3 regions of the Novosphingobium sp. PP1Y genome follow, and region 2 is predicted to be linked to each of the others. Evidence: riboswitches for the same ligand, from Rfam matches in the RefSeq annotation. Region 2 holds a riboswitch; each other region holds the start of a gene.
What was found. Region 2 has a riboswitch for cobalamin ahead of PP1Y_RS00935 (TonB-dependent siderophore receptor). Riboswitches for the same ligand answer to the same signal wherever they lie in the genome.

Region 1 (9,972 bases), on a different replicon from region 2:
TGCGCGAAAGGACGGATGCGTCCCGGCCCGTCGGTCACGCCCATGTGCATTTCATAGCCACTGATTGGCTCATCGAGAGCCGTACCGCTCACGGCTTCAAGGCTTTTGACGGTTCCGATCTGCGTATCCACATCGAGAAGCCCAAGCCCGGAGATTTTCGAAGGGGCGCCCTCGATGCCGATCGGATCGGCAAGACTGCGCCCCAGCATCTGATAGCCGCCGCAGATGCCCAGGATCATGCCGCCCCGGCGTCGATGTGAAAGGATGTCGATGTCCCAGCCCTGCTCCCGCATGAAGGCCAGGTCAGTGATTGTCGCTTTCGAACCGGGCAGGACAACGAGCGAAGCCTGCGCCGGGATCGGCGTGCCCGGCGGGATCATGGCAAGGTCGATATCCGGTTCTCCGCGCAAGGGATCGAGGTCATCGAAATTCGCGATGCGCGGAAGGATCGGGCAGGCGACCAGCTTGCGTCCGGGCCTTGCTCCCTGCCCGCGCTCGAGCACGACGGCATCCTCACTGGGCAGGCGCGCTGCGGCCGAAAGCCATGGCACGAGCCCATAGCCACGCCACCCGCTGCGCTCGGCAATGGCGTCGTAGCCATCCGAGAACAGTGCCGGATCGCCGCGGAACTTGTTGATCAGGAACCCGCGGATCATCGCCGCGTCTTTGGGTTCGATGACATTGCGCGTGCCCACGACCGCCGCGATCACCCCGCCCCGGTCGATGTCGCCGACCAGCACTACCGGCACCCCGGCCGGCCGGGCAAAGCCCATATTGGCGATGTCGCCCGAACGCAGGTTGATCTCGGCCGGAGACCCTGCACCTTCGACGACCACCAGATCACACTGCGCCTCAAGGCGCCGGTAGCTTGCCAACACTTCGGGCAGAAGATTGCGGCGCCCTTCGCGAAAGTTGCCCGATCCAAGCGTGCCGCGCACCTTGCCATGGACGATCAGCTGGGACGTGCGGTCGGCCTGCGGCTTGAGGAGGACCGGGTTCATGTCGACGTGCAGAGGCGCACGCGCTGCGATGGCCTGAAGAGCCTGGGCACGGCCGATCTCCCCGCCTTCGGGCGTGACGGCGGCGTTGTTCGACATGTTCTGCGGTTTGAACGGCAGGACCCGCAAGCCCCGGTTCGCCAGTGCCCGGCACAGTCCCGCCACGAGAACCGACTTGCCCACGTCGGACCCGGTTCCCTGCAGCATCAAGCCAGCCATGCAGCCCCCAAGGCGATAATTCCCAACAAGGCGCATGCGCGCCGGTAAATCGCCAAGGCGCGGGCAAGCGCCCCCGCATCGGCTTCGCCCCCCTGCCCGATCCAGAGCTTGTCCGCCAGCACCCCGTCGTAGGCGATCGGCCCGGCAAGTCGTACCGACAGGGCGCCGGCCATGGCCGCTTCGGGCCAACCGGCATTGGGAGAGGCATGGCGGGCATGATCGCGCCAGAGCGTGGCCCATCCCCGCATGGCGACCGAGCAAAGCAGAACCCCGGCAATGCGCGCCGGCACGAGGTTGGCCAGATCGTCGCTCCGCGCGGCGGCCCAGCCGAAGTGCGTATAGGGCGTCTCGCGGTGGCCGATCATGCTGTCTGCCGTGTTGATTGCCTTGTAGGCCCAGGCTCCCGGCAGTCCGAGGACGAGCAGCCAGAACAGCGGCGCAACGACGCCGTCGCAGAAACTTTCCGAAAGGCTTTCGATGGCCGCACGCGCGACGCCGGCCTCGTCGAGCGCGGCAGTGTCGCGGCCGACTATCCAGCCGACGGCCTCACGCGCACGCGCGAGGTCTCCGCGCTGAAGGGCGCTAAGGATCGGGCGAACGTGATCGTCCAGGTTGCGCGCGGCCATGGCAGGCCAGGCGAGCAGGCACAGGATCGGCCAAGCCCAGGCTCCCGCCAGCTGCCGCAAGGTCTGTTCGATCAGCCACGCGCCGCCTCCTGCGAAAGCGAGCAAGGCACAAACGGTGACGATTCCGCCGGTCCGCCGATGGCCGTTGCGGACAAGCGTACGATTGAACCGCCCTTCGCACGCCCCGATGAGCCAGGCAAACATGCCAACAGGGTGGCCGAAGCGGCGATGCAGGCGAGTAGGCCATCCCAGCATGCTTTCGATGGCCATGGCGCAGAATGCGATGGGCTCAGCCATGCGGAAGGGCCCGGTCAAGGCGCCGCAAGTCCCGCGAGGAAGCCGGGATGCCGATCCGCAGCCAGTCGGGAAAACGCTCGAAAGGCCGCACGAGGATACGGTTCTGCGCCAGGTGCCGGAAGAGGGGTTCCGCGCTGCGCGTCTCGACGAGCCGGAACAGCGGACAGGCTCCCTTTGGCTTCAGGCCATGTCCTGTCAGGACCGCATCGAGCGCTCGCGCCCTTTCGAAGAGGGCAAGGCGCGTACCCGCGATCCACGCTGCATCCCCGTAAGCTGCCGTACCTATGGCGAGCGCGGCAGCATGGACCGGCCAGTCCCCGATAGCTTCGCGCATGGCGGCTATCAGGTCACTCGGTCCGAGCAAGAAACCAAGCCGCAGTCCGGCAAGACCGAAGAACTTGCCGAAGGAGCGCAGGACGATCAGCTGCCGGCCATCGTGCACGTGCGGCGCGACGCTCTCGCTCGGTTCGCAGTCGGCATAGGCCTCGTCAACCACGAGCCAGCTCCCTTCAGCGGTCAGCCGATCGGACCACGCGAGTATGTCGTGACCCTGCCGCAGGCGACCATCGGGATTGTTCGGGTTGGCGAAGATCAGGGCGACCGGTTCAACCGGGACTTTCCCAAAGTCGGCGGCCGGACCGTAAAAGGCCTCTTCATGGCTTGCGTAAGCCGGTTGCAGCGCACGCCCCTGCAGACCGAGCAGGCGGGCGACCAGGCGGATCGCCAGCTCGCTTCCGCCGATCGCGCAGCAATGACCGGAATCGACCCTGAAGTGCGCCGCGGCCCGAGCCTCGAGTTCATTGAGCGCGTCGGGTTCGGGCAATCTGGTCCAGTCGGTCGCCGGGACGGATGCTGCGGGCCATGCCTCAGGATTGATCCCCGTGGAAAGATCCAGCCAGTCCTTCGGACGTCCGCCGTAGCGACGGCAGGCCTCGTTAAGGCGCCCGCCATGCCGCACGGCCTGCACGGCGCTCACGTCAGGACCAGCGCTGCTAGAAGGATTGCTTCGCACAGTTCTATCCCTGCGCCATGACCGTCGCCCGATATTCCGCCGAGCCTGCGGCGGAGCCAGATGGACCATATCGGTATCGCCAGGACAATCACCGCGAAGGCAGGCTCCCACAAAAAGACAGACAGTGCGGGAATGGTCCAGAGCGCAAGATCCGAAACCCGCACCCCGGCGCCGAGACGGCTGCCCAGTCCTTCGTGCAGGGGCGGCAGCATCCTTGCCCAGAACAGGGGGGCGATGCGCGCAAGTCCCGGCAGGATGCAGAGCAGCGGCAATTCAGCGAGGCTAATATGTTGCAGCAATGCGAACTTGGCGAGCAATTGCAGCACGACGACGACGACGCCGAAGCTGCCGACACGCGGATCGGCCAGCACTTCGGAAAGCCGCGCTGGATTGCCATGCGCGGCACCGGCCGCATCGGCCACGTCGGCCAGTCCGTCGAGATGCAATGCGCCCGTCACCGCCACCCAGGCCACCAGTGCAAGCAGTGCCGCCAGCCAGGCGCCTTGCAGCGACCCCAGCCACCAGGCGCCTGCCACGACCGCGCCGACAACCAGCCCCACGAGCGGGAAATAGCGCAGCAGCGCGGCGAAGTCCGCCTCGTCGGCCTTCACGTTCGGCAGGGGCACGCGCGTGGTGAACTGCATGGCGAGAACGAAGCGGCGGATCATGGCGCGGTCGTCTCAAGCGATATGATCTGCCCAGCACTCTTGCTTCCCGGCCATACCCGCAGGCTGAGCAACGCGCCGTATGGCAGGTCGAATGCCCAGACGCCGCGATGATCGAGCCCGGTGAGGCAGGAGACCGCAGCACGGATCGAGCCGCCATGGGCCACCACGAGGCAATTATCGCGGATATCCGCCAGTGCTTCTCCCACGCGAGAGACGAGAGCCGACCATGTCTCGCCTTGCGGCGGAGGATAGGCATCCGGATCGTCCCAGAACCGGGCAAGCGCGTCACCGTGCACTTGCTGCGGAGGCTGTCCGTCCCACGCACCGAAATCAAGTTCACGCCAGCGCGGGTCGATTTGTGCTGCGAGACCGCGCTGCGCCGATATCTCCCGAGCCGGAAGCCATGAGCGGGCAAGGTCCGAACAGCGAACCTGCTTGCAGGCAACAGCGCGAGCACGTTCAAGGCAGGCGGTAATGCCGCAAGCCAGCGGCGGCTCGTCGAGGTGGCCGAGCATCAGGCCGGGTCGCTGCGGAGCTCCGTGCCGCATGAGGTGCAGCATGAAGCTCGTCATACAACGCCTGCGACCCTGGCTTCGGCGAATGTCGCCATGCCGTTGTGCGCAGCAATTGCCGAGCGCACAAGCTGCGCCGCCACCGCTGCACCGGTGCCCTCGCCCAGCCGCATCCCCAGTTGCAGCAGGGGGGCAAGGCCAAGCCAGTCCAGCAACCTGGCATGGGCTGCTTCCATGGAGCAGTGAGCGGCAAGGCAGTGCGCTGCGAAACGCGGCTGATCGACCACCAGCGGCGCTATGGAGGCGCAGACGATGAACCCGTCGAGCAGCACCGGAATGCGCTTGATCCGGGCAGCAAGAATGGCCCCGGCCATTGCAGCAATCTCGCGCCCTCCCAATCGGCGCAAGGTTTCGAAAGCATCGGTGCAGCGGGCACCGTGAAAGGACAGGGCCTGTGCGACGACGGACTGTTTGTAGGCGATACCGTCCCTGTCGAGACCCGTTCCGGCACCGACCCACTCGGCAGCTTTGCCATTGCAGGCCTGCGCACACAGAGCGGCTGCGGGTGTGGTGTTTCCTATCCCCATTTCGCCCACGAAAAGCAGGTCCAACCCCTCTTCGACGACCGCAGCCCCCGTATTGAGCGCGGCCAGGCAATCTTCCTCGCTCATGGCAGGCTGTTCGACGAAGTCCGCCGTCGGACGGTCCAGCTCGATCGGCACGATGACCAGTTCTGCACCGCAAGCGCCGGCCAGGGCATTGATAGCCGCCCCGCCCGCCGCGAAGTTGGCGACCATCTGCGCGGTCACTTCGGGCGGATAGGCACTGACCGCCCTTGCGGCGACACCGTGGTTGCCGGCGAAGATCGCCGCACGGATGCGCTCCAGCACCGGTCGTTCCCTCCCCTGCCACGAGGCCATGAAAATCGCGATGTCTTCCAGTCGACCGAGCGAGCCCAGCGGCTTGGTCAAGGCGTCCTGGCGCAACTGTGCGGCGGCCTGCGCGACCTTGTTGGCCTCGGGCAGATCCAGGAGCGCTGCGGCAAAGGCTTCGCGGCTTTCGAACCGGATCATGTGCACAAGAAGCCTTCTGGCGGGGTGCGGGTGATGAAGTGCCCCTTCACGCCCTGCGGCCAGTTGCGATAGGGGACGACGCCCTCTTCGCTTTCGGCATGTTGCGCAGCATAGCTGAGAATCGCGTGCGCGGCCTCACGGTCAGGGGCGAAGTCTCCCAAGACATATCCCATCTTGCCGGGCGCCCGGATATGCACGGTGCAGAAACGCTTGCAGGCGAACAGGCACGGCATTTCCTGAACGCTAACGGCGGCCAGCGCTGGATCGCCTGCCTGCACCTCGCGCATCACGGAGGCCAACCGCGCACCGCCGCGCTCGCCGTGTTCGTCCTCACGTTCGGTTTCGGAATGGCGACAGGTCGAGCAGACCACAACCGAGGCGTTTGCGTCGACTGCACGCAGCATCAGCGTAACGCTCCCGAGCGCGGACGACAAAATGACATCAAGAGCATGGCGGCGCTCCCTCCTTGCAAACGGCTCCAGCCCCACCGGAATCCCAACCGGCGAGACGATGACTGTCGTTGCGCGAGGGGTGACCCCGCCATAACGGGGCCCTCGAACACCCGGTGCGCCCTGCCCGGATGAAGAACGACTGCGGCAGGCAGGTCTCCTGGCTCACGGGTCAGCGCCGCTCCGGCCGCCTTCTCAGGACCGGCTTTGGGTCCCAATGGCGAAATGGCCGGATGGCTCGCCGCTTACAGTTGCAGGGGCAGCCCGGGACTTGCACCCGAATTCCCTTTTGATCCCCTTGCGGGGAACCTGTCGCAGCCCGGCAAGTATCGCGCAGTCGTGCCCTTCGCAAGCGCAATATGCTTGCAGGCAGACTTGCCCTGGCCTATCCGCGGGGCCGTAACGGGTGCCCGCAAGGGCTTAATCGGGAAGTCCGGGCAGCGACGTCTTCGCTGCATCTGCGGCACTGCTCCCGCAACTGTGACCGGTGAGCGCATCGCCACTATGCCATTGAACGGGCACACCCTGTTCGAGAAGGCGGCGAAAGGCGCGGCGATCCGGAAAGTCAGGAAACCGGCCCGCTACCGTCGTTCCTTCGCGCGGGCGGGATGAACCGGGCGGACGAGGGCCTCGCATCCTGCGGGCAATCCCTTGGCAAACGACAATCGTGCGTGCGTCGAAGAGGAAACCCGAGTGAATGCCAAACTTGCCGGACTCTCCTTCGCCCCGCCGCATGCCACCCCCGAGAGAGGCCAAACCGCTATGACCGATACCGAAAATCTCGCCGAAGAAGACCGCCGCCACAAGGAACGGACCCGCAAGCTCAAGTCCGTAGTCGATGCGCGCATTGCTGCAGCCAGGATCGACAAGGGGCTGGTGCTCGTTCTTACAGGAAACGGCAAGGGCAAGTCCTCCAGCGCCTTCGGCATGGTGGCTCGCACGCTGGGCTACGGGCGCACGGCGGCGGTATTCCAGTTCATCAAGAGCAAGGTCGACGTGGGCGAACGCGCTTTCCTTTCCGTGCAGCCGGGCGTCACCTGGGAGAACTGCGGCGAGGGCTTCACCTGGGAAACCCAGAACCGCCAGCGCGACATTGCCGCTGCGCAGGCCGGGTGGACCAAGGCAAAGGCCGCGCTGGCCGATCCTGAGATCTCGCTCGTCGTGCTCGATGAACTGACGTACCTCATCAATTACGGCTACCTCACGCTGGAAGAAGTCCTTCCTGCGATCAGGAACCGGCCGGAGATGCAGCACGTGGTAATCACCGGGCGCGCGGCCCATGCCGAATTCATCGAACTGGCCGACACGGTGAGCAGGATCGGTGACGAGAAGCACGCTTTCCGCAATGGCATCAAGGCGCAGCCGGGGATCGACCTCTAGCCAACGGCAGCGCACTGCAAGCAGAAATGTCCTCGCCGCAAGGCCCTATACCTGCCGGACGGAACTGTTAGGTTCCGTCCCGGCGATCGCGCGAGTCCCTGACTGAAGGGGCCATCGCCGCGACAAGATCGATTGAAGCTACCCCGCGGAGAACCCTATTGCGCCGCCTTTTCCTGTCCGTCGGCCTTGCCGCACTGACACTGACGACCATTTCCCAGGCCAGCGTTTCCCAGGCCAGCGTTTCCCAGGCCAGCGTTTCCCAGGCCAGTCCGCCCCCTGCAGCAACCGTCGAGCAGACCGCACGGGCCGAAGTACCGGAGCGGGAACAGGCCGGGTTTGCAAAGCATGCAATGGTCGCGGCGGCCAATCCCCTCGCTGTGAAGGCAGGGGTGGACGTGCTGCGCAAGGGCGGCTCGGCGGTCGACGCCGCAGTGGCGATCCAGGCGGTCCTCGGCCTTGTCGAACCGCAGAGTTCGGGGATCGGCGGCGGCGCCTTCATGGTCTACTACGACGCGAAGAGCCGCAAGGCGACATACTACGACGGGCGCGAAACCGCGCCTGCCGGCGCGACCGACCGCCTATTCCTCGACGATGAGGGCAACCGACTGCCTTTCTTCGATGCGGTTCTTGGCGGCATTTCAACCGGCGTGCCCGGGGCCGTGGCCATGCTCGACATGGCCCATCACGATCACGGCAAGCTCGCCTGGGCGGACCTGCTGAAGCCGGCCCGCAATCTTGCCGAAGACGGCTTCATCGTCAGCCCCCGCCTTGCCGGCATGATCCGGATGGAGCGCGCACCGCAATCCTCCGCGCCCGATGCCGTCGCGTATTTCTCCAAGCCGGACGGCACCCGCTATGCCGCGGGGGACCGCTTGCGCAATCCGGCCTACGCCCGCACCTTGCAGCGGATCGCCAGATTCGGAGCCTCCGGCCTGCTGACCGGCCCTGTTGCCGCTGACATCGTCAGGCGCGTGAGCGAGGGACCGCGCCCGAGCACGATGACGCTGGCCGACCTCGCCGCCTATCGCCCGCGCTCCGGCCCGGCGCTTTGCGAACCCTACCGCGTCTACATGGTCTGCACGCCGCAGGCACCGTCCGGCGGCCCGGGACTGCTCATGGCGCTGGGCATTCTCGACCATACCGATATCGGCAAGCGCAATGCCAAGGATGAAAAGGCCTGGTTCGAGTTCGCGCAGGCAAGCCGGCTGGCCTATGCCGACCGCGACCGCTACGTCGGCGATCCGGCCTTCGTCGAAGTTCCGATCAAGGGCCTGCTCGATCCGGACTACCTGGCAGCGCGCGCCGAACTGATCGGGGAACGCGCAGGCCCGGTCAGCTTCGGCCATCCGAAGGGCGCATCTGCTGTCGGCCCCGACGCTACGGCCGAGCCTGGCGGGACAAGCCACTTCATCGTCGTCGATGGCGAGGGCAATGTCGTCTCGATGACGACCACGGTGGAGAGCATCTTCGGTTCCGGACGAATGGTCGACGGGTTCTTCCTCAACAACCAGCTTACCGATTTCTCGTTCTCGCCCACCGATAAAGACGGAGCGCCAGCAGCGAATGCCCCCGCCCCCGGCAAGCGACCGCGCTCGAGCATGGCACCGGCCATCGTCCTGACGAAGGACGGCCGCTTTCATGCCGCTGCCGGATCGCCCGGCGGGACTTCGATCCAGGCCTATAATCTCAAGGCGCTGGTAGCGATGCTGGACTGGCACATGTCTCCGCAGGACGCAGTGGCGCTGCCCAACCTTGTCGCCAAGGGCGATACCTTCCGCGCCGATCCGTTCCCCGAACCGATCATGACCGGCCTTGCTGCACGCGGCATGCCGCTCTCGACCTCTCGCAGCGAGGAGTCGGGAATTCAGGCGATCGTAGTCCAGAACGGCGGCTATGAAGGCGGAGCCGATCCAAGGCGCGAGGGCATGGCGCGGGGCTTTTGAGGCAAGTCTTCATACCTCCAAATCCCCGCGTTCCAGTTCGAGACGCAGCGTCAATTTGAATTAACAGTCCGGCACTTTTCCTTTAGTTTACGGCTACGGGGGAAGTGCCATGATCCTTGAATGCCAGAGCAAGAAGACGATCCGCCCAGCGATGCTCGGCGCGGTCGCTCTGGTCATGGCCCAAGCCGCACCGGCAATGGCCGGTGAGGACGGCGTCAATCGCATGGCCGTGGTCGACACCGGGACCGCGGGAAGTTGCCTGACCGCCGGAGCCATCGTCAGCGACCGCGCCGCCTGCGTCACTTCGCCCCACCCTGCCCCGTTCGCCGCTGCGCAAGCTCCGCCTGCACGCATCACCGTCGGCCGCGCCGTCGATCTCAGCGGGCAGGAACCGGTTCGCTATCTTTCGTCTTCCGCTTCGCTCGATCAGAGCCGATCGGTCATCATGTCCTCCAGCGGACGATTCCGGGACACGGTACGCCTGCTGACGCCGCCACCGGGCACTGGATCGGGCGGTGCGCCCGAAGGAATGCCCCTGCGCTCAAGCAGGCTGTCGAGCGGCTTCGGCCTGCGCATGCATCCCCTGCTCAACCAGGTGCGCATGCATACCGGCGTCGACCTTGCTGCGGCCATGGGTGAACCGGTCCATGCCACTTCGGCGGGTGTCATCATGTCGGCAGGATGGCAGGGCGGCTACGGTCTAGCGGTTCGCATCAACCATGGCAAAGGGGTGGAGACGCTCTATGGCCACCTCTCCCGCCTGAACGTCAGCCCGGGCCAAGCGATCAAACCGGG
Region 2 (9,972 bases):
CGAGCCGAAAGACCTGGTCGACCTGACGATCGCCATTGCAGCGATGAATGCTTTCAACAGGCTGGGCGCACCATTCCGCCTTCCGGTTGCGGCCTGGCCCTGAGGTGTGAGCACTGCTCTTTTGGCATTGCGGTCCAGTATCCGGTTCACCCGCATGCTATCTGCGCCGTGCGACACAAAAGGGCTTTTCTCCTCAGGAAACCCGGCTTTTTATCTTACGCTCGTCCGGTTTCGATCGGGCGGGCGTTCCTTCTGGGTAGGTCAAATCGTTTGGAGGCCGCCATTGGAATGGCTGGTCTCGGGCGCGGACAAATCAAGACATTGGCGGCCGACCTGGCCGCGCAGCCGCCCGGCAGTTCAGTGCAGATGTTTGAGTTTGTCCGGATTGCGCATGACGTAGATGGCGACGATCCTTTCTCCCTGGATTTCCAGCGCCGTGGTCTGCAGCTCACCGTCGGCTTCCCTTGTGATGAAGCCGGGAAGACCGTTGATCATCCGTGTGCCGACCAGCTGCGATCCCTGCTTGCGAAACAGCACGGCCAGCGCCTTGTGCAACTGCAGAACCGGGCGGCTGCCGAAGATCGGCCGCACTGCGGCCGGGCGTTTCCCGCCGCCATCCGAATGCATGGCAACATCGCTGGCGAGCATCGATCCGAGCGCGGCCATGTCGCCGCTACGCGATGCTTCGAAGAAAGCCTGCGCGATGGCGAGGCCGCGCTGTTTCTCCAGTGTAAAACGGGGCCGCTCCTCCCGAACATGCGCGCGGGCCCGCGCCGCGAGCTGGCGGCAGGCAGCGACATCGCGGCCGATTGTAGCAGCGACATCCTCGAACGCAGCGCCAAATACATCGTGCAGGAGGAAAGCGGCTCGCTCCAGTGGTGACAACCGTTCGAGCGCCAGCATAAGCGGAAGGGTGACATCCTCCTCTCCCTCCTCGTCCAGCACCGGGTCGGGCAGCCAGGGTCCGATATAGCTCTCGCGGCGATGCCGGGCAGACTTGAGGTGATCGAGGCACAGCCGTGTTACTGTCGTGCGCAAGAACGCTTCAGGTTCCCGGATCGCAGTACGGTCAATGCGCAGCCAGCGGATGAAGGCTTCCTGCACAACGTCCTCCGCATCGGCGACAGAGCCGAGCATGCGATAGGCTACGCGTATCAGCCTTGGGCGGAGCGGGCCGAATGCTTCCAAGGCGGCAGATGATGGCTGCATGACCATCACTCGTTCACCGTGCATGGCATGGCTGCCTCTCCGCCTCGCTTCTTCCGAACACCTGATCCTGGAGCATTGCCTCGGCTCCCTCCAGCAGCGCCTGGCCAGCTTGAACCGGGTTCACGAGGCCATCAAGATAGATGAAGCGCACATCGGTCATGCCTAGCGTGGAAAGCACGTCGGTGAGATAGCCGGTCATATGGTCGGGTTGCCCTCCATGCCGGCCGGCGATCGGGCCGCCAGCAGTCACGACCACCAGCACCGGCCTGTTTCCCAGCAGCCCCGACTTCACGCCTCCTACGGTCGCGAAGCTGCGGCCATGGCGAAGGACCAGATCGATCCATAGCTTGAGGCAGGCTGGAACCGTATAATTGTGCATGGGGGCGGCGATGGTGATGAAGGCCGCATCCTCCACTTCACGGATGAGCGCTTCGGATAGCTCGAAGGCTGAGTGATCATCCGGCTGCCGCGCCAGCACCGCATCGGAGTAAGCCGGCGAAATCACGGCACGCGGAAGCGCGGACAGATCGCGCTCCACAATCGCCAATGACGGATCGCCCGCCCTGAGGTTGGCGGCCGCGCGCGCGGCCAGTTTGGCGCCGCGCGAAGCAGCGCCGTAAGGACTGGCAAGGATGGAAAGAATGGAAGCCATTAGTCTGCTCCTGCCTTCAGGCGAGTCCGGCGCGGTCGAGGCCGAAGGCCTTGTCCGCCGATCCGGGAACGGAGCGAAAGGCGATGGAGGCGCGGTTCCAGGCGTTGATGACCATGATCATGTAGGTGAGGTCGACCAGTTCCCGCTCCGAGAAGTGCTCCCGCGCTTGTGCATAGACAGCGTCCGGCACGCCTTGCGGCGAAAGGCGCGTCACGGCTTCAGTCCACTCCAGCGCCGCGCGTTCCCGATCGGTGAACAACGTCGATTCCCGCCAGATTGCGACATGATGCAGCCGCAGCGGGCGCTCCCCATGAAGAGTCGCTTCCTTGATGTGCATGTCTACGCAGAACGCGCAGCCATTGAGCTGCGAGGCGCGAATTTCGGCGAGGGAGAGAATGTCTCTTTCTACAGCCCCCTTCTTTACCGCCAGAGTGAGCTCCGTGAGCTTGGCGGTGAGTTCGGGATGCTGCCTAAGGTGGTCCAGACGCTGCGACATGACTTGCTCCTGAGATAACGATGCAAGCCTTGACGACGCAGCACCCCGGGATGTGACATCGGGCACGATTTTTTTGGCCGGACGGAGCTAATCGTCACGTTCCGGGCTGTATTCGCCGCGGTGGGAGGCAAAGCCCTGCATCACTGAAATCGACAGCAAACGGCCATATCCAGACATCAGTCTATGCTCAGGGCATGGCCCTCAGCCTTCTCCTGGGTTTGATGATCTTGCATGTTTCGCGCTCACCCAATTTGTAGCGCGAAACAGCCCAGAAGTTGCCAGTCGACATGGGAAGCCGGACAAAATGTTGGTCATTTTCATCTTCGGCGTACCGATATTGGGCTTTGTCTAGATTGGCCTCGGCGGTGGGTAGGTCTCGAAGATCTGTGGAACAGGATCGATGTGGGTTATGAATGGATCGTGGGCCACTTCCATGGCTGAATTAAGCGCTGACCGCTTCACTCCCCGGCGCCCACTATTCTCGACTCTCCCGACATTAAACCGCGTTGACCCGGCGCGCGCTTGAGCGCACCGTCGAGGTCATGGCAATGCTGTTCCTGATCGGCCTGTTCGCGTTGATCGGATTCTCGGTCTGGTTGGTCTTGCGCAAGTAGCAAAGTCCTTCAGCCTGTTGCATACGCTGATGCGAGTCTTCCCGGTGGCATTCTTCGGAGCCCCCGTTCCCGGGCTGACTCGACCAGACCCCGGAAGACCCGGCCATTGTGCCGGGTCTTCTTTATCCGGCGATCAACCGCAAACCTACATCTGCGGTCGACATGCCTTGCCATCGTATTGATGCCGATTGAGCACGTAGGCCTTGCCGTTCCAGCGCTCGACCGGGAAGCAGAAACCCGGACCATCGATCTCGATATCAGGCCAGCCCCCGACACCCTTCGTTGCCAGGAAATTCGGAATGCCGGTGCCGCCGGTTATGTTCTTCCAGGTACCGTCGGCCTGTTTGCTCACGATTGTGTAACCGGTGCCCGTCATGCCGAAGCAATAAGTGCCGCCCTCGGTGATCACGGCTTCGGGGCGGCCATCTCCATTAAGGTCGCGGACGGACTCAATTTGCCCCGGCGAGTAGCTGGGCGTTCCCGGATCGCCGCAGGCTGACCACTTACCGGCCGCGAACTTGAAACCGGCCGCACGAAACGCGGCAGCGCGATCTTTCGGAGTGAGAGTAGATTGGGCCAGGACCGGCGAGGCGACAAAGATCGAGAGTGCAACAAGAGCAAGGCGAATCCGCATGCGAACCTCCGTCATCGAAGCCCGGCCTTCATAGCATGGCGTTCGAACTGAGCTGAAGCGAATCGAGCTTCAAAGTGCGCGACGTCAGAAGCCACCAAGACGGTGGCAAATGTGCCCTGTGCCGGCCGGAAGCTCACCTTTCCAATTGTCGGGCGGCGAAGATCGGCGCATGTTCGCGGACGCGGGGACCGCCATTCCGGCAACAATCCGCCCCGCACTAGCGTTGCTGTGATCCAGCTACTGGAGGCGAATATGGCCAGTCAGTGCGTTGCATTTCGTGATTCAAAAGGTGGTCTCCACGCCGGTCTCGAAGAGGCTACCCTCAAGGACCTTGCTGCAGTGCTCGGCCGCGTCGGTGACGAAGGCGGGATGACTGCCGGCGTTGCCAAGCTCGTCTTTGACAAGCGCCAGGAAATCGAACGCATCCTTGCCGAGCATGACCGACTGGTCGACATGGTACCGCCCAACGGGAACGTAGAGCGGCTCCACGTGCTTTGACTTTGCCCGGGCCGCTTCTGCGTCAACCTGCAGACGAGCGAATGTTCCCGGGTTAGGTACACAGATACGAAGCCTGGTCGGACAGTCGATGGCGTGAGAAATTCGGCGCCTGATCGACCGACAAGGGGTAGGGAACTGCCATTCCTGCATTTTTTGCCGCGCGAGAACAGGGCTTTAGTTCCTCTTGCCAAGGTTGATTGCCTCGAATAGAGCGCTCCTGCCTCTCAAATTCAGGGAGGCAATGATCGCGTTGGTGCCCCCGAAAGGGAGCTTAAAAGGGAACGCGGTGAGAGGGGCCTGCCCCTCGAATCCGAGGCTGTCCCTGCAACTGTAAGCGGCGAGTGCGATGCACATTCGCGGCGGGCCAACAGGCTCTGCCGCAGCCACTGGGCCGGACGCAAATTTCTGCGGGGCCTGGGAAGGCCGTGCATCGCGCGATGACCCGCAAGCCAGGAGACCTGCCAGCGTCCGGTCGCTCTTGCCCTGGTCCAGGGGATGGCCGAGGCACGGTGAAATCCGTCTGAGCGACGCATGTGCGGCGAGGGCCGCATCGACCCAAGCGGCGGCGCCCGGGGCGTCGTGCCGTTGCGCGGGTCGACCGTTCGCGCGGACGCCCTCGCCAGACGTCGATGACGCCGGACAGGGTTAAGTTTTTACATGACGACTTCCAAGTTTGTGCTGTGCGCAGCGCGCGGTATTGCCGTATTTTCCTTCCCCATGCTTTCTTCGGCCGCGCTCGCCGACGAGGCCGATTCCGCAAACACCATCCTGGTGACAGGGCTGCGGGCAGAGACCAGCCTCGATACCAGAAGCAGCGGCAGCCGACTGGGCCTGACGGTGTTTGAGACACCGGCCAGCGTCGAAGTGCTCGACGGCGACGCGATTCGGGCGAGGGGCGATCAGTCCATCCAGGAGGCGGTCAGCCGTGCCACCGGCCTGACTTTTCAGGGCACACCGGGCAACGGTAACACGGCAATGGCGGCGCGCGGGTTCTCCGGGCAGGGCTCGGTGCAACTGCTGGTGGACGGCACGCGCCTCTTCGTGGCCTCGGGTACGCTGACCTTCCCGGTAGATCCTTGGACGGTCGATCGCATCGACGTGCTGCGCGGGCCGAGTTCGGTCATTTCGGGCGAAGGCGCGATCGGGGGAGCGATCAATGTCATCATGAAAAAGCCGGTGACCGACCGCACCGTGGCGCGTGCGCGCGTGGCCTATGGTTCGGACAATGCGATACAAATCGCCGGCGATGCGGCCGGCCCGATCGGCGGGGGCCTGTCCTATCGTCTGGCCGCCAGTTCCACTCGTTCCGATGGCTGGCTCGCTCGCAATAGCGACAACCGCAACCTCGCCATTTCCGGTGCACTGCGCTGGGATGCCAGCCCGACGCTAAGCTTCACGCTCGCCTCCGACTATGGCGACGTCGATATGCTGCCCTATTTCGGCGCGCCGCTGAACGAGGGCAAGTTCGACAAGCGCTTTCGTTTCATCAATTTCAACATCGCGGGCAGCAAAGACCATTTCCGTGACAGCTGGACGCGACTGACGGCCGAGTGGCATGCGTCGGACGCGATTTCGCTGCGCAACTCGGTCTACTACCTCAGTTCGAACCGTGACTGGCTCAATGCCGAGAGCTATCGTTTCTCCGCCGCCACCGGGCTGGTGACGCGCGGTGACTATCTCAACATCATGCACCGACAGGATCAGATCGGCGATCGCGGGGATCTTACTGTCCGCACGCCGCTGGGCGGCGGCGTTGAGAACACCCTGCTGGTCGGCTTCGATCTTAACCGCGTCAAATTCCGCCATCTCAACAACTCGCCTTACGGCGGCAGTTCCATCGTCGATCCATTCGACTTTGAGCCCGGCGGCTTTATCACCGCGGTGCCCACGACCCTGGGCTTCCGCACCTTGACCACGCAGCACTCGGTGTTCATGGAAGACCGGCTCAAGCTGAACGAATCTGTATCGCTGGTGGGCGGTTTCCGGCAGGACTGGTACGACCTGCAGCGTATCGACGCACGGATTCCGGTGAACGGCTTTCGGCGCAACTACCACAGTACCTCGGGCCGTTTCGGCGTAGTGCTGAATCCGACGGTCGATACCGCGCTCTATGGCTCCTTCACGGTGGGCACCGACCCGATCAGCACGCTCGTCACCACGTCCAATGTACAGAAAGACTTCGGGCTCTCACCCGCGAGGCAGTTCGAGGTGGGCGTAAAGCAGCGTCTTCTCGAGGGACGTGGCTCGGCCTCGATCGCGCTTTTCGATATCGAGAAGCGGCGCCTGCTCACTCCCGATCCGGAAAACCGCCTGATCACGCAGCAGGTCGGCAAGCGCACGTCGCAGGGCGTCGAAGCGACGCTGGCGCTGCAGCTGACCGATGCCTTCGGGATCGAGGCCAACGGAACCGTCCTGAAGGCGCGGTTCAAGGATTTCGGCGAATTCGTGAATGGGGTCGTCATCGACCGGGCCGGAAACACGCCGCCGGGGATACCGACGAAGACCGCCAACATCTCCGCCAACTGGCGCGTCGCCGAACCCCTGCAGGCCCGCGTCTCGGCCCGCTTCGTCGCGCCGCGCTGGACCGACAACGCGAATACCCTGCGCGTGCCCGGCTACGAGGTGGTCGATCTCGGCCTGCGATGGACAATCAGCGACAAACTGGCAATCGACGGTCGGGTGAGCAATGCCTTCGATAAGGTGTACTCGATCGGCAGCAATTCGTCGCAATGGCTGCTCGCAGCGCCCCGGCGCTTTGACGTTCGCCTCGACATGAGCCTTTAGTCGCCATGACGCGCCCGGCTCTGGTGAAGGCTGGCCTGCGGTGGCTTTACTTGCTCCATCGCTGGTTGGGCATCGCTGCCTGCCTGCTGTTCCTGCTGTGGTTTCTGTCGGGCCTGGTCATGATGTACGTGCCCTATCCGTCGCTGACCGACGCGGAACGACTGGCAGGAATGGCCCCCATTGACTGGAGCCGGGTCAGGGTCGGTCCGACCGAAGCGCTGCGCCGGGCAGGGGAGCGCGGCTTTCCCTCCGAGCTGCGCCTCGACATGGCGGCGGGAGAGCCAGCCTGGCGCATTAGCGGCGAGAATCGGCGCACTGCAATCTCGGCTGTCGATGGCCGGCGGCTCTCCGCTCCCGATGCCGCTGCCGCGATCACGGTCGCGCGACGCTTCGCAGGCGGGACGCCGGTCAGCGACGTCGAGCGCAGCCATGACGACCAGTGGACGGTCGCACAAGGGTTCAACTGGGCGCGGCCGCTCTGGAAGGTCTCGCTGGCAGACGGGCGCGGCACGCAGGTTTACATTTCCTCCACGACGGCGGAGCCGGTCCAGAACAGCGACGCGCGCGAGAGGGCATGGAACTGGGTGGGGTCGGTGCCGCACTGGCTCTATCTCACCGCGGTCAGGCGCAACGGCTCTTTCTGGCGACAGGTTGTGCTATGGACCTCCGGCCCGGCGGTGGTCGTGGGTGTCACCGGCCTGTGGATCGGCATCCTGCGGCTGCGTCTGCGGCGGCGCTACCGGAGCCGCGCCATCACGCCCTATCGTGGCTGGATGAAGTGGCATCACCTGAGCGGGCTGATCGGAGGGCTCTGCGCAGTGACCTGGATGTTCAGTGGCTGGCTCTCGGTCAATCCATTCGACTGGTTCGCGCGGAACGGTCCTGTCGGCAGTGCCGCCCTCTATGCGGCGCACGATGGAGCGGACTTTCCCGCACTGGATGCCGCCGGGCTTGCCGTGCGCGGACCGCAGGCGCGCGAAGCGCGGTTCGCCTGGGTCGGTGGGCGCCCGGTCGTCAGCCTCGTGGCGCGCGAGGGGCGCCCAATAATCGCTACCCCCAACGGTGACGCGCTGCGCTTCACACAAGCAGAGCTAATAACCAATGCTCGGCGGATCGTGCCCGACCTGCCCGTTCGACGGGTCATGGTCCTCACTGAGCCGGACCTATACTGGTATGCGCACGGCCGGGAACGGCCCCTGCCGGTGATCCGCGTCATCTTCGGCGATCCTGATCGGACATGGGCTACCATCGAACCACACAGCGGCGCGCTGCTGGCTTTGCAGAACGCAAATGGGCGCAACTATCGCTGGTTGTTCAATGCGTTGCATAGCTTCGACTTGCCGCTTCTTCTCGCGAATCGCATTGTGCGTGATCCGCTGATGTGGCTGTTTTCAGCGCTTGGCGTAGTTATGTCGATTTCGGGCGTGGTGATTGGATGGCGAAAGCTCGTGCGATACCATCGTCGTCATGTCGCGAGACATGGGTAAACGCCGAAGCGTGCGTAAGTCAGATCGCAAATAGTAGCCCTAGCAGACTCAGCTTGCGATATCTGACGCTCTGGAAGCGCCCAATCCTGCGTGGTCGGTGCAACTGGCGGTAGCGCCGTGACAACCCATAGTGCCATCGTGGGCTATTATAGCACTCGATCCGCAGCTTGGTCTTCTCGTGGGCTTATGAACCGATCCCGCGCATTTCTCGCGATCCCAATGTGTAGCGGGGCAAGGCCGCAAGTCGTCAGTCCGCATGGGCAGACGGACAAAACGATGGTCGTTTTCATCATTGGCGTACCGATATTGGGCTTTGCACGGATTGGTCCCGGCGGTGGGTAGGCACGATCCTGCGCAGATGCGCCTTCAGCTTGCGGCGAGCGTGCTCACTCAGCGCGCGCAGCCCCAGGACTTGCCGCGCGGCCTCCTGATAATCACCGCAGTCGGCCCGGGCGCTGTTATGACCCTGTAATTCAGAGATTATAGGCGTGGCGCAGTCGATCGATCACGACCTCTCTTGTCATCGCGACGCCAAACTGCTTCGGCGTGAAATCGTCCTGTTCGCCAAGAGCGTCGATGAACGCCTGCATATCGGCCTTGATCGTTTCGGACAGGTCATACGCCGCCTCCGCGCTCAGGAGCTGCAACAGACGCGCCACATCGTTGCGGTGCTTCTTCACGTCTCTGTCGTCGACTTTCTCGCCCTCCGCACGACGGCGGCTGAGATCAACCCAGGCACGCGCCTTGAAGGGAATAAGGCCGGCTTCGCCGAGAACCGGCACGCCGTCCAGCGACCGCCCCATCGTCTTGAGAAACGCATAATAGTCGGCGTCGAGCAGGATGGCCGACAGGCTCGCAGCTTCCTCGGCGATCGGGATCGGCGTGAGCTGGCTACCGGGCGCCAGCTCAAATCCTTCCGGCGCATTGGAGAACAGCTCCAACATCGCCGGGTAGCCCTCGGTTGACGGTTTGGCGAACCGGTAGAGAATCCGTTCGCCTTCGCTCCGCTGCCGGATCTTGTATCCGCCCGCCTCGACAAAGGCCATGAACGTCTCGGAGAATGCCGGGTCGAGCGCCTCGACGATGAGGACAATATCGAGATCCTTGGTAGCGCGGAAATCGAGACCGGCCTCCTCCATGATCAGCTCGCATGCGGCTCCGCCGATCAGCACATATTGGTGCTCATGGCCGGAAAAGTGCGCGCGAAAGCGGTCGACGCCAGCTACCATCCAAAGGGCTCCAAAAGGTGATCGGCTGCCTGCGCGACTCGTTCGTCGGCGTCATGCCGTGCGCTCAGATAGAGCGAAAGTCGGTCGGCAACCTCATTGTCGCTGAGGACTTTAGGATCATAGGCCCATGTCTGGACCTCGATCCGGTGTTCGTCATAGGCCCAGGCAGGTTCCAATCCGTGATGCCGCGCCATCCGCTTCCATGCGGCGGCCGGCGCCGCCCTGCATTCAATTCGCGGTTCGTTGAGCATCGTATATCGGGCAAGGGCGCTTTCGCCCGCCAACACCGCCTCGTTCAGGGGCAGATCGCCCGTGACATAACGAGTCTTGCGCACCGGCGATTGCAAGCGCCCCTCGACCGCGCGCCAA
Region 3 (9,972 bases), on a different replicon from region 2:
CCAATATCGCCGCCTGGATCTGGGCTTTCTCGCTGTTCCACGATCAGCCGCTCATGCTCGGCACGGCCCTGCTGGCATGGGGCCTGGGGCTGCGCCATGCCGTGGACGCGGACCATATCGCGGCCATCGACAACGTGACCCGCAAGCTGATGCAGGACGGTCAGCGCCCGATCGCAGTCGGCTTCTGGTTCGCCATCGGACATTCCGGCATCGTCACCATCGCGGCCATAGCCATTGCCCTGACGACGAGCGCACTGACGCAGTTCGAAAGTCTCAAGCAGGTCGGCGGTCTCGTCGCGACCTCGATCTCGGCGATCTTCCTGTTCTCGATTGCCGCCATGAACCTGATCATCCTGCGCAACGTGTGGAAGACCTTCGCCCATGTCCGTGCCGGGGGCGCCTATGTGGAGGAAGACCTCGACATGCTGCTGGGCAATCGCGGGCTGATGGCGCGCCTTTTCCGGCCGATGTTCCGCCTCATCACCCGCAGCTGGCACATGGCTCCGCTGGGCTTCCTGTTCGGGCTGGGTTTCGACACCGCGACCGAAGTGGCCATCCTGGGCCTTTCGGCGGGGCAGGCGGCGGACGGGCTCTCCATCGGCACGATCCTCGTCCTGCCGGTGCTTTTCGCCGTGGGCATGGCGCTGATCGATACCGCCGACGGCGTCGTCATGCTCGGCGCCTATGAGTGGGCTTTCGTCAAGCCGATCCGCAAGCTCTACTACAACATCACCATCACCCTGATTTCGGCGCTTGTCGCCATCGTCATCGGCGGGATCGAAACGGTCGCCCTGATCGGCGATAAGCTGGGCCTCACCGGCGGCCTGTTCGATATTGCCGGCGAACTGGGAGAGAACTTCAACAGCCTGGGGTTCGGCATCATCGGCCTTTTCGTGCTGTGCTGGCTCGCCAGCTTCGCGATCTACCGCTGGAAGCGCTTCGACGATATCGAAGTGCGCATCTCGGCATGAGAAGCGGTCCTTAGGCGATTGGCTTGGCGGTCGATCTGTTCTAGGGCCTCGCTTCGAAGCACGGATCGATTCTGTGCTTCGAATGATCGCGCCGGTGCCCCGAAAGGGGCTTAATCGGGAATGCGGTGCGGGAAGGTCTCTCCTTCCCAAAACCGCGGCTGTCCCTGCAACTGTGAGCGGATAGCGAGATGCACACGGTTCCCTTCCTCACGCGAAGGGCCGGCCACTGGATGAAGCCGCAAGGCGATCCGGGAAGGCGTGCATCAAGCAGTGACCCGCAAGCCAGGAGACCTGCCGGCGCACCGGTCGCTCTTGCCTTGATCCAGGGGATGGTCACGGCACGGTAATTCTTCCGTCTGAGCGACGAAGCTGTGCGGCTGGGGCTGCACGAACGCGCGGTAACGGGTGCCTTTTCGCGCCCGCCCGTCGCCGCGCGTCGGTCGGATTCGCTCCCGGCAAGCCCCGCCGTTGTCGCCATGGCGCGTGGGGAATTGCCGATGCCTGACCTGTCCAAGGTCCCTGTAACGATCATCACCGGTTTTCTGGGCGCGGGTAAGACCACGCTCATCAGCCATCTCATCCGCAATGCCGGCGGTCGCCGCCTGGCGGTCGTCGTCAATGAATTCGGCACGCTGGGCGTCGATGGAGATATCCTGAAGTCGTGCGCCATCCCCGACTGCCCGGCAGAGAACGTCGTCGAACTGGCCAATGGCTGCATCTGCTGCACCGTCGCCGACGACTTCATCCCCACTGTCGAGAAGCTGCTGGCGCTCGAACCCCGGCCCGATCACATCCTGATCGAAACTTCGGGTCTCGCGCTGCCCAAGCCGCTGCTCAAGGCTTTCGACTGGCCCGCGATCCGCAGCCGCATCACTGTCGACGGGGTGCTTGCCCTTGCCGACGCTGAGGCCGTGGCCGAGGGCCGGTTCGCACCCGATCTCGCCGCACTCGAGGCGCAGCGCGCGGCCGACCCGGAAATCGATCACGAGACGCCGCTGTCCGAAGTCTTCGAGGACCAGCTCGCCTGCGCCGACATGGTGCTGCTGACCAAGGCCGACCTTGCCGGCGCCGAGGGCCTTGCCCGCGCGCGTGAAGTCATCGCCGCCGAAGCCCCGCGCCCGGTCCCGGTCATCGAACTGAGCGAGGGCGTCGTCGATCCGCGTGTGATCCTTGGCCTTGGCGCTGCTGCCGAGGACGACATTGCCGCGCGTCCCTCGCACCACGATGGCGAGGACGATCACGAGCACGAGGATTTCGACAGCGCCGTCATCGAACTGGGCGAAATCGCCGATCCCGCTGCTCTCACCGCACGCATCGAAACACTGGCGAGCGATCACCGGGTGCTGCGGGTGAAGGGCTATGTCGCGGTAGCCGGCAAGCCGATGCGCATGCTGGTGCAGGCGGTCGGCGCGCGGGTACGCAGCCACTACGACCGCCCCTGGCGCCCCGGTGAAGCGCGCCTCACGTCGCTGGTCGCCATTGCCGAGCACGATCACCTCGATCCCGCTGCGATAAGGGCCGTGCTGCAGGGCTGAGGCCGCGATGCACGTCATCTTCCGCGAGACCCACGGGATCGAGGAAGCCTCCGTTCCGCAGGATCTGGGGCAGGCTCCGGCCGATCTCGTGGTGCTGTCGTTTTCGGACAGCGACCTCGGCGCTTTCGCTGCCGGGTGGCGCAGCGCGCGCGATGCGGGGGACAGTCCGCCCTCGCTGCGCCTCGCCAATCTTGCGGCACTGACGCATCCCTTGTCGGTCGACACCTATGTCGAGCGCACGCTGGCATGTGCGAAGGCGATCCTGGTACGGATCATCGGCGGGCTTCCCTACTGGACTTACGGCCTGCAGCAGGTGGAGGCGCTGGCGCGTTCGCGCGGGATCGCGCTGGCCGTGCTGCCCGCAGACGGGCGCGAGGACGAAAGGCTCGATGCCGTCTCGACCGTTCCGGTTTCCACGCTGCGCGAACTGACCCGCCTTTGCGATATCGGCGGCGCGGTTGCGGCGCGGGCAGCTCTTTCACGGCTCGCGCAAGCGGGCGGCCTGCTGGCGGACGGCAAGACGGGTTGCGAAGTCCGGGCTATTCAGGCGCTGCCGACTGCCGGGGCCTGGCTTCCAGGTGAAGACACGGCCTGTCCGGCGGCCTTTGCCCTGACAGCATCCCGCCCGCGCGTGCTTCTCACGTTCTATCGATCCTATCTCAGCTCCGCCGATCTCGATCCTTTCGAGGCACTCCACGCGGCCTTGCGCGCACGCGGTTTCGATGTGCTGGGCCTTTACGTGCCCTCGCTGAAGGCCCCTGAAGTTCGCGGCTGGGTGGATCGCTGGGTGCGGGCGCTGCAGCCCGCGGCGGTGATCAATGCGACCGCTTTTTCCGCGCGTGACGATGAAGGCGCGACGCCGCTCGACGGCGCCGGTGTCCCGGTGTTCCAGGTCGCGCTGGCGACGAGCGGGCGGCAAGCCTGGCAGGATGCCTCGCGCGGTCTGTCGCCGGCCGATCTCGCCATGCATGTCGTGCTTCCCGAAGTCGACGGCCGCATCTTTGCAGGCGTGGCCAGCTTCAAGGAAGCCGCCGCGCGCGACGATGCCCTTGAATTTTCGCGCAGTGCCCACCGCGCCGAGCCATCGCGTATCGAAGCGATTGCCGCGCGCGTCGCGGGGTGGATCGCGCTGGGCCGGAAACCCGCGGCAGAGCGGCGCCTTGCGATGGTTCTCTCGACCTATCCGGGCAAGGGCTACCAGATGGCCCACGCCGTCGGGCTGGATGCACTGGCCTCCGCCGATGCGATCCTCGCCGATCTGGCGCAGGCCGGTTACGCGGTCGAATGCGGCCATGACCTTGTGGCGGGCCTTGGCGAAGCAACCGCCAGTTGGCCGCTCGGCGCCTATCGCGCCGCTCTGGCCCGCTTGCCTGCAGCGCTGCAGGCCGATCTGGCCGAGGCCTGGGGAGACGCCGAAAGGGACCCCGCCGTTGCCGACGGCGCCTTTCATTTTCGCGTCGTGGAGCTTGGCCATGTCCTGGTCGCCCTGCAGCCCGAGCGCGGCTGGTCTGCCGAGCGTGACGAGGATTACCACGATGTCTCGCGTTGCCCGCGTCATGGCTATGTTGCCTTCTATCTCTGGCTGCACGAGCGCCGGGTCGATGCGCTCGTCCATCTCGGCGCGCACGGAACGCTTGAGTGGCTGCCGGGTAAATCGGTGGCGCTTGGCGATGCCTGTTGGCCCGAGGCGCTGACCGGCGCCCTGCCTGTCATCTATCCATTCATCGTCAACGATCCCGGCGAGGCGGCGCAGGCCAAGCGCCGGATCGGAGCCGTCACGCTGGGACACGCACCGCCGCCGCTGGCTCCCGCGCAGCAAGGCGCAGGACTGACGCGCCTCGAAGCGCTGCTGGACGAGTTTTCCAACGCCGACGGGCTCGATCCGGCGCGGCGTGACAGGCTGCAATCGGCCATCCGCGAGGAAGCGCAGGCGCTGGGGCTGGAGGCTGAACTCGGCCTCGACGGCGCGACCTCGCTGGTCGAGGCGATCACCCGCATCGACCGCTTCGTGTGCGACGTGAAGGAGAGCCAGTTCGGCGAGGGCCTGCATGTCTACGGCCGCGGCGAGCAGGGCGAGGCGGAGCGCAGCGGACTGCTGGCCGCACTGGCCGGACGGCGCGTGGCGGCGGGGCCATCCGGTTCGCCATGGCGCGGGCGCTCCGATGTCCTGCCGACCGGGCGTAACCTCTTCGCGGTCGATCCGCGCGCGGTGCCTTCGCGCACGGCCCATGCGCAAGGCGTGGTCCTCGCCGAGGAACTGGTCCGCCGGCACCTGCAGGACCATGGCGACTATCCGCGCGGTCTGGTGGTCGACCTGTGGGGCTCGGCGACGATGCGCACGGCGGGCGAGGAGTTCGCCATGGCCCTGCACCTGCTTGGCGCAAAGCCGGTGTGGGACAATGCGTCCGAACGCGTGACCGGAGTGGAAATCCTGCCGCTGGCCATGCTCGACCGGCCCCGCATTGACGTGACGCTGCGCGTCTCGGGTCTGTTCCGCGATGCGTTTCCGGTCCTTGCCTCCCTGTTCGGGATGGCGGTGCGCGCACTGAGCGAGAGGGACGAGACGCCGGAGTGGAATCCTTTCGCCGGCAGGGCCGCAGCCCCGCGCGTCTATGGCCCGCGTCCCGGGCGCTATGGTCTCGGTCTGCGCGATACGGCCGAGACTTATACCGACGAAGCGCGCCGGGCTGCCGGTGAAGCCTGGCTTGCGGCGTCCGACCATGCGCTCGACGGGCAGGACGAGGCGCCCGATCCTGCGGGTTTGCGTGAGCGCGTCGCCGGGGCTGACGCTTTCGTGCACCTGCAGGACCTGCCCGAGACCGACCTGCTGCTTGCGGCCGACTATGCCGCGCACGAGGCGGGATTTGCCGCAGCGCAATCGGTTACCGGCGGCAAGGCGGCGCTCTACCACCTCGACATTCGCGATCCCGCCCGGCCGCATGCCCGGACCTTGAGCGAGGAGATTGCGCGTGTCGTGCGGGCAAGGGCGGCCAATCCGCGCTGGGTTGCCGGGATGATGCGCCACGGCTTTCGCGGGGCTGCCGAACTGGCCGCGACGCTCGATCACCTTGGCGCCTTCGCGCATCTCGCCGCTTCGGTGCCGCCGCAGCTGTTCGATCTCTATCACGACGCGACGCTCGGCGAGCCGGAAGTGCGGGCGTTCATGGCGCGCGAAAATCCCGAAGCGCTCGCAGCCATGGAAGCCCGCTTCGGCGCGCTTCATGCCGCTGGCCTGTGGCGGACGCGGCGCAACTCGATCCTTGCCAGCCTGGGAGGCGGGCAATGAGCGGCTTCGCGATCAGGGGCTGGTGTCCCGATGCATGGCATCCGATGGCGGCGGGAGACGGCCTGCTGGTGCGGGTGCGCCCGCGCCTCGGGCGATTGAACCGCAAGCAGGTGCTGGGCCTGTGCGATGCCGCGCTGACCTTCGGCAATGGCCTGATCGACCTGACCCGCCGCGGCAACTTCCAGCTGCGCGGGGTGAGCGAGGCTGAGTGGCCTGCGCTTATTGTACGGCTCGTCGAACTGGAACTGGTCGAGGCCGATCCCGTCCACGAGAAGAAGCGCAATCTCCTTGTCGCGCCCATCTGGCAGGAAGCCGACGATACTGCGCGGATTGCCGCTGAACTCATCGCAAGGCTCGGTGAGTTGCCGGAGTTGCCGGGCAAGGTCGGCTTCGTGATCGACGCCGGGGCGGTCCCTGTCCTGCCGGGGGAGGCGGGTGATTTCCGGATCGAGCGTGCGGCCGGCGGCAGCCTGATCCTGCGCGCGCAGGGCCGGACCGCGGGCGCGGAAGTGACCGCTGGCGCGGAAGTCGACCGCCTGATCGCCATGGCGCGCTGGTTCGCTGAAAACGGCGGGCCTGAGGCCGGTCGCATGAGCCGGTTTACAGCTGAACTTCCCGAGTGGGCGCAAGGCTCGCTGCTGCCTGCGCGGGGGTCTTGCCCCTTGCAGCCCGGCCCGACATCCACAGGTGCGGCATGGGGCGTGCCTTTCGGACAGATCTCGGCACTGGCGCTGGCCCGCCTGATCTCGGACCCGGCGGCAACGGCGCTGCGCACCACTCCCTGGCGGCTGCTCATCGTCGAAGGCGCTGCCTTTGCGCCCGTGGAGGGGCTGGTGGACGATCCGGCCGATCCGCTCCTGCGCGTCGATGCCTGCCCGGGTGCGCCGTCGTGTCCGCAGGCAAGCGTCGAGACCCGCGCGCTGGCGCGCCGCATCGCTCCGCAGGTCACCGGACGCTTGCATGTCTCTGGCTGCGCGAAGCGCTGTGCGGCGACCGGGCGGGCCGATGTGACGCTGATCGGCCGCGAGGGGCGATACGATCTTTCGGGCGAGGGGCGCGAGCGCCTCGCTCTTGGCCGGGACGAGGTCCTGGCTCTTTTCGGAGCAGGCTGATGCCGCATGACTATGAAACCGATGGCGCAGCGATCTACCGCCAGTCCTTCGCCACGATCCGGGCCGAGGCCGAGCTGACGGCCTTTTCGCCCGAAGAAGAACCCGTTGCGGTACGCATGATCCATGCCGCGGGCATGGTGGAGCTTGCCCGGCACGTCCGCTTTTCGCCGGGCTTTGCGCAAGCCGCGCGAGAGGCGCTGGCAGGCGGTGCACCGATCCTGTGCGATGCGCACATGGTCTCCGAAGGCATTACCCGGGCCCGCCTGCCTGCGGACAATCCGGTGCTGTGCACGCTGCGCGCACCCGAAGTACCCGAACTGGCGAAGGCGATGGGCAATACGCGCTCCGCCGCGGCGCTGGAATTGTGGCGGCCGCATCTTGCGGGGGCGCTGGTCGCCATCGGCAATGCACCCACGGCGCTGTTCCATCTGCTCAACATGCTTGAGGACCCGGCGTGCCCGCGCCCGGCGGCGATCGTCGGCTGCCCGGTCGGTTTCGTCGGTGCGGTGGAATCGAAAGCGGCGCTCTGGGCTGCGCCGCCGGTGCCGTGCTGCATTGTCGAGGGCCGACTGGGCGGCAGTGCGATCACCGTGGCTGCCGTCAACGCGCTTGCGAGCCGCGCCGAATGACTGGGGGCGTGACCTGCGGCACCGTCCATGGGGTCGGCCTCGGTCCCGGCGCGGTGGATCTGCTCAGCGTGCGGGCCGACCGGCTGGTGCGCTCCGCCCGCCATGTCGCCTACTTCCGCAAGGCCGGCCGACCGGGACAGGCGCGCCGCATTGCCGATGAACTGCTCCGTCCCGACGTGATCGAGATTCCGCTGGAGTACCCGGTCACCACCGAGATCCCCTTCGACGATCCGCGCTACAAGGCCTGTCTTGCCGAGTTCTACGCGCAGAGTACCGAACGGCTTCTGGCGCTCGCCCGCGAAGGTGAGGACATCGTCGTCCTGTGCGAGGGCGATCCCTTCTTCTACGGCTCGTTCATGCACCTGCATTCGCGGCTGACCGGGCATGTTCCGGTTGAGGTCGTGCCAGGGATCACCGGCATGTCGGGGGCGTGGAATGCGACCGATGTGCCGATCACATGGGGCGATGACGTCCTGACCGTCTTGACCGCGACATTGCCCGAGGCCGATCTGGAGAGGCGCATCCGCGATACCGATGCGCTGGTGGTGATGAAGATCGGGCGCAACCTGGCCAAGCTGCGCCGTGCCGTCGCCGCGGCCGGGCGCGAGCAGGATGCGTGGCTGGTCGAGCATGCGGCGATGCCGGACCAGCGCGTGACCCGCCTTGCCGAGGCGGAGAACGTGACGCCCTATTTCTCGATCCTGCTGATCCACGGTCAGGGACGCCGCCCGTGAGCGGGGCGCCGGTATTGAACGGGGCGCAGGATCGGGGCCGGGTCTGCGTCGCCGGGCTGGGGCCGGGCGACGAGGCGCTGGTGACCGGCGAGGTCACGCAGGCGCTGTCCGAGGCAACCGATGTGATCGGCTATATTCCCTACGTTGCGCGGATTGCGCCGCGCGAGGGGCTGCGGCTGCATCCTTCGGACAACCGGGTGGAACTGGACCGCGCGCGCCATGCGCTCGACCTTGCCGCGCAGGGGCGTCGCGTCGTCGTGGTGTCTTCGGGCGATCCGGGCGTCTTCGCAATGGCCTCGGCCCTGTTCGAAGCGCTGGAGGCGGGGCCTTCTGCGTGGCTCGATATCGATATCCGCGTGCTGCCCGGGATTACCGCGATGCTTGCAGCAAGCGCCCGCGCCGGAGCGCCCTTGGGGCACGATTTCTGCGCGATCAACCTTTCGGACAATCTCAAGCCCTGGGACCTGATCGAGAAGCGCCTGCGCCTCGCCGCCGAAGCGGACTTCGCGATGGCGTTCTACAACCCGCGCTCCGCGTCGCGACCTGCAGGTTTCGCACGGGCCCTGGAGGTTCTGCGCGAGGCTTGCGGGCCCGAGCGGCCGATCCTCTTCGCCCGCGCCGTCACCACGCCCGACGAGGAATTGCGCATCGTGAGCTTGCGTGAAGCGCGGCCGGAGATGGCCGACATGCGCACCGTAGTAATCGTGGGGTCGAGCCGCACCCGCATCATCGCGCGCGAGGGCGGGCCGATTCTCTATACGCCGCGTTCAGCCGTGGAAGCTGCCGCGTGATCCAGCCAGTGCAGGACCTCAAGCGGATCGTGGACCTCGCGCCGTGCGGGAATGGCGGGGCGGTCGATCATCACCACCGGCAGGCCCAGTTCGCGCGCCGCCACGAGCTTGGCCTGCGCGCCGGTTCCTCCGGCATTCTTGCACACGACGAGTTCGATGGCGTGCTCGCGCATCAGCCCGATGTCGTCGTCGACAGTGAAGGGCCCGCGATCGACGACGAGGCTGCGGCGCGGCAATGGCGGCGGGCCCTCGGGCGCATCGACGAAGCGCAGCAGGTAGTGATGCTGCGGCTGCGCGGCGAACGCGCCGACATGCATGCGGCCCAGCGCCAGCATGACCCTGCGGGCAGGCCCGGCAAGCGAGGACACAGCGGCGGCAACGTCCGCCACGTGACGCCAGCGATCGCCTTCCTGCGGTTCCCATGCCGGACGGGTGAGGGCGATGAGCGGCGTTCCGGCAAGCTGCGCGGCGGTGACGGCATTGGCGCTCATGGTTGCCGCGAAGGGGTGCGTCGCATCGATGAGGTGGGTCACCCGGTTTTCCCGCATCCAGTCGGCAAGGCCCTCGGCACCTCCGAATCCGCCGACGCGTACCGGGACCGGCTGCTTACGGGGGCTGGTAGTCCGTCCCGCGTAGCTGAGCGTCGTGTCCACGCCGGCATCGGCGAGCAGGCGGGCCAGAGCGCTTGCCTCGGTAGTGCCGCCCAGCAGGAGAACTTTCGGCATGGCTGACACTTCCTCCTTCACTGGCCCCGGTCGGTGGCTGACGATCCTCGGCATCGGCGAGGATGGGGTGGAGGGGCTTTCGGCCGCCGCGCGCGATGCACTTGCGCAGGCCGAACTGGTGATCGGCGCCCCCCGGCACCTTTCGCTGCTGCCCGCGCTTAGTTGCCGCGCCGAGGAATGGCCAGTGCC

Region 1: another riboswitch for cobalamin. It lies ahead of PP1Y_RS19170 (DUF1636 domain-containing protein); the one in region 2 lies ahead of PP1Y_RS00935 (TonB-dependent siderophore receptor).
Region 3: another riboswitch for cobalamin. It lies ahead of cobW (cobalamin biosynthesis protein CobW); the one in region 2 lies ahead of PP1Y_RS00935 (TonB-dependent siderophore receptor).

The regions. Positions count from the first base shown of each region.
Region 1 is NC_015580.1:2,778,723-2,788,694, forward strand. Features, by position in the region: gene PP1Y_RS19140 (cobyric acid synthase) at 1-1,217, opposite strand, end outside; gene cbiB (adenosylcobinamide-phosphate synthase CbiB) at 1,205-2,140, opposite strand; gene cobD (threonine-phosphate decarboxylase CobD) at 2,133-3,221, opposite strand; gene cobS (adenosylcobinamide-GDP ribazoletransferase) at 3,113-3,817, opposite strand; gene PP1Y_RS19160 (histidine phosphatase family protein) at 3,817-4,392, opposite strand; gene cobT (nicotinate-nucleotide--dimethylbenzimidazole phosphoribosyltransferase) at 4,389-5,405, opposite strand; gene PP1Y_RS19170 (DUF1636 domain-containing protein) at 5,402-5,809, opposite strand; cobalamin riboswitch at 5,987-6,182, opposite strand; cobalamin riboswitch at 6,242-6,451, shown strand; gene cobO (cob(I)yrinic acid a,c-diamide adenosyltransferase) at 6,617-7,234, shown strand; gene ggt (gamma-glutamyltransferase) at 7,393-9,177, shown strand; gene PP1Y_RS25855 (M23 family metallopeptidase) at 9,287-9,972, shown strand, end outside.
Region 2 is NC_015579.1:140,038-150,009, forward strand. Features, by position in the region: partial or broken gene PP1Y_RS00900 (carboxymuconolactone decarboxylase family protein) at 1-103, shown strand, start outside; gene PP1Y_RS00905 (sigma-70 family RNA polymerase sigma factor) at 358-1,209, opposite strand; gene PP1Y_RS00910 (FMN-dependent NADH-azoreductase) at 1,223-1,861, opposite strand; gene PP1Y_RS00915 (carboxymuconolactone decarboxylase family protein) at 1,878-2,357, opposite strand; gene PP1Y_RS00920 (hypothetical protein) at 3,117-3,605, opposite strand; gene PP1Y_RS25075 (hypothetical protein) at 3,858-4,103, shown strand; cobalamin riboswitch at 4,338-4,584, shown strand; gene PP1Y_RS00935 (TonB-dependent siderophore receptor) at 4,761-6,887, shown strand; gene PP1Y_RS00940 (PepSY domain-containing protein) at 6,893-8,374, shown strand; gene PP1Y_RS00945 (hypothetical protein) at 8,848-9,546, opposite strand; gene PP1Y_RS00950 (hypothetical protein) at 9,597-9,972, opposite strand, start outside.
Region 3 is NC_015580.1:2,096,731-2,106,702, forward strand. Features, by position in the region: gene PP1Y_RS16065 (HoxN/HupN/NixA family nickel/cobalt transporter) at 1-971, shown strand, start outside; cobalamin riboswitch at 1,047-1,285, shown strand; gene cobW (cobalamin biosynthesis protein CobW) at 1,469-2,506, shown strand; gene cobN (cobaltochelatase subunit CobN) at 2,514-5,792, shown strand; gene PP1Y_RS16080 (precorrin-3B synthase) at 5,789-6,904, shown strand; gene PP1Y_RS16085 (precorrin-8X methylmutase) at 6,904-7,533, shown strand; gene cobI (precorrin-2 C(20)-methyltransferase) at 7,530-8,267, shown strand; gene cobJ (precorrin-3B C(17)-methyltransferase) at 8,264-9,058, shown strand; gene PP1Y_RS16100 (cobalt-precorrin-6A reductase) at 9,022-9,783, opposite strand; gene PP1Y_RS16105 (bifunctional cobalt-precorrin-7 (C(5))-methyltransferase/cobalt-precorrin-6B (C(15))-methyltransferase) at 9,782-9,972, shown strand, end outside.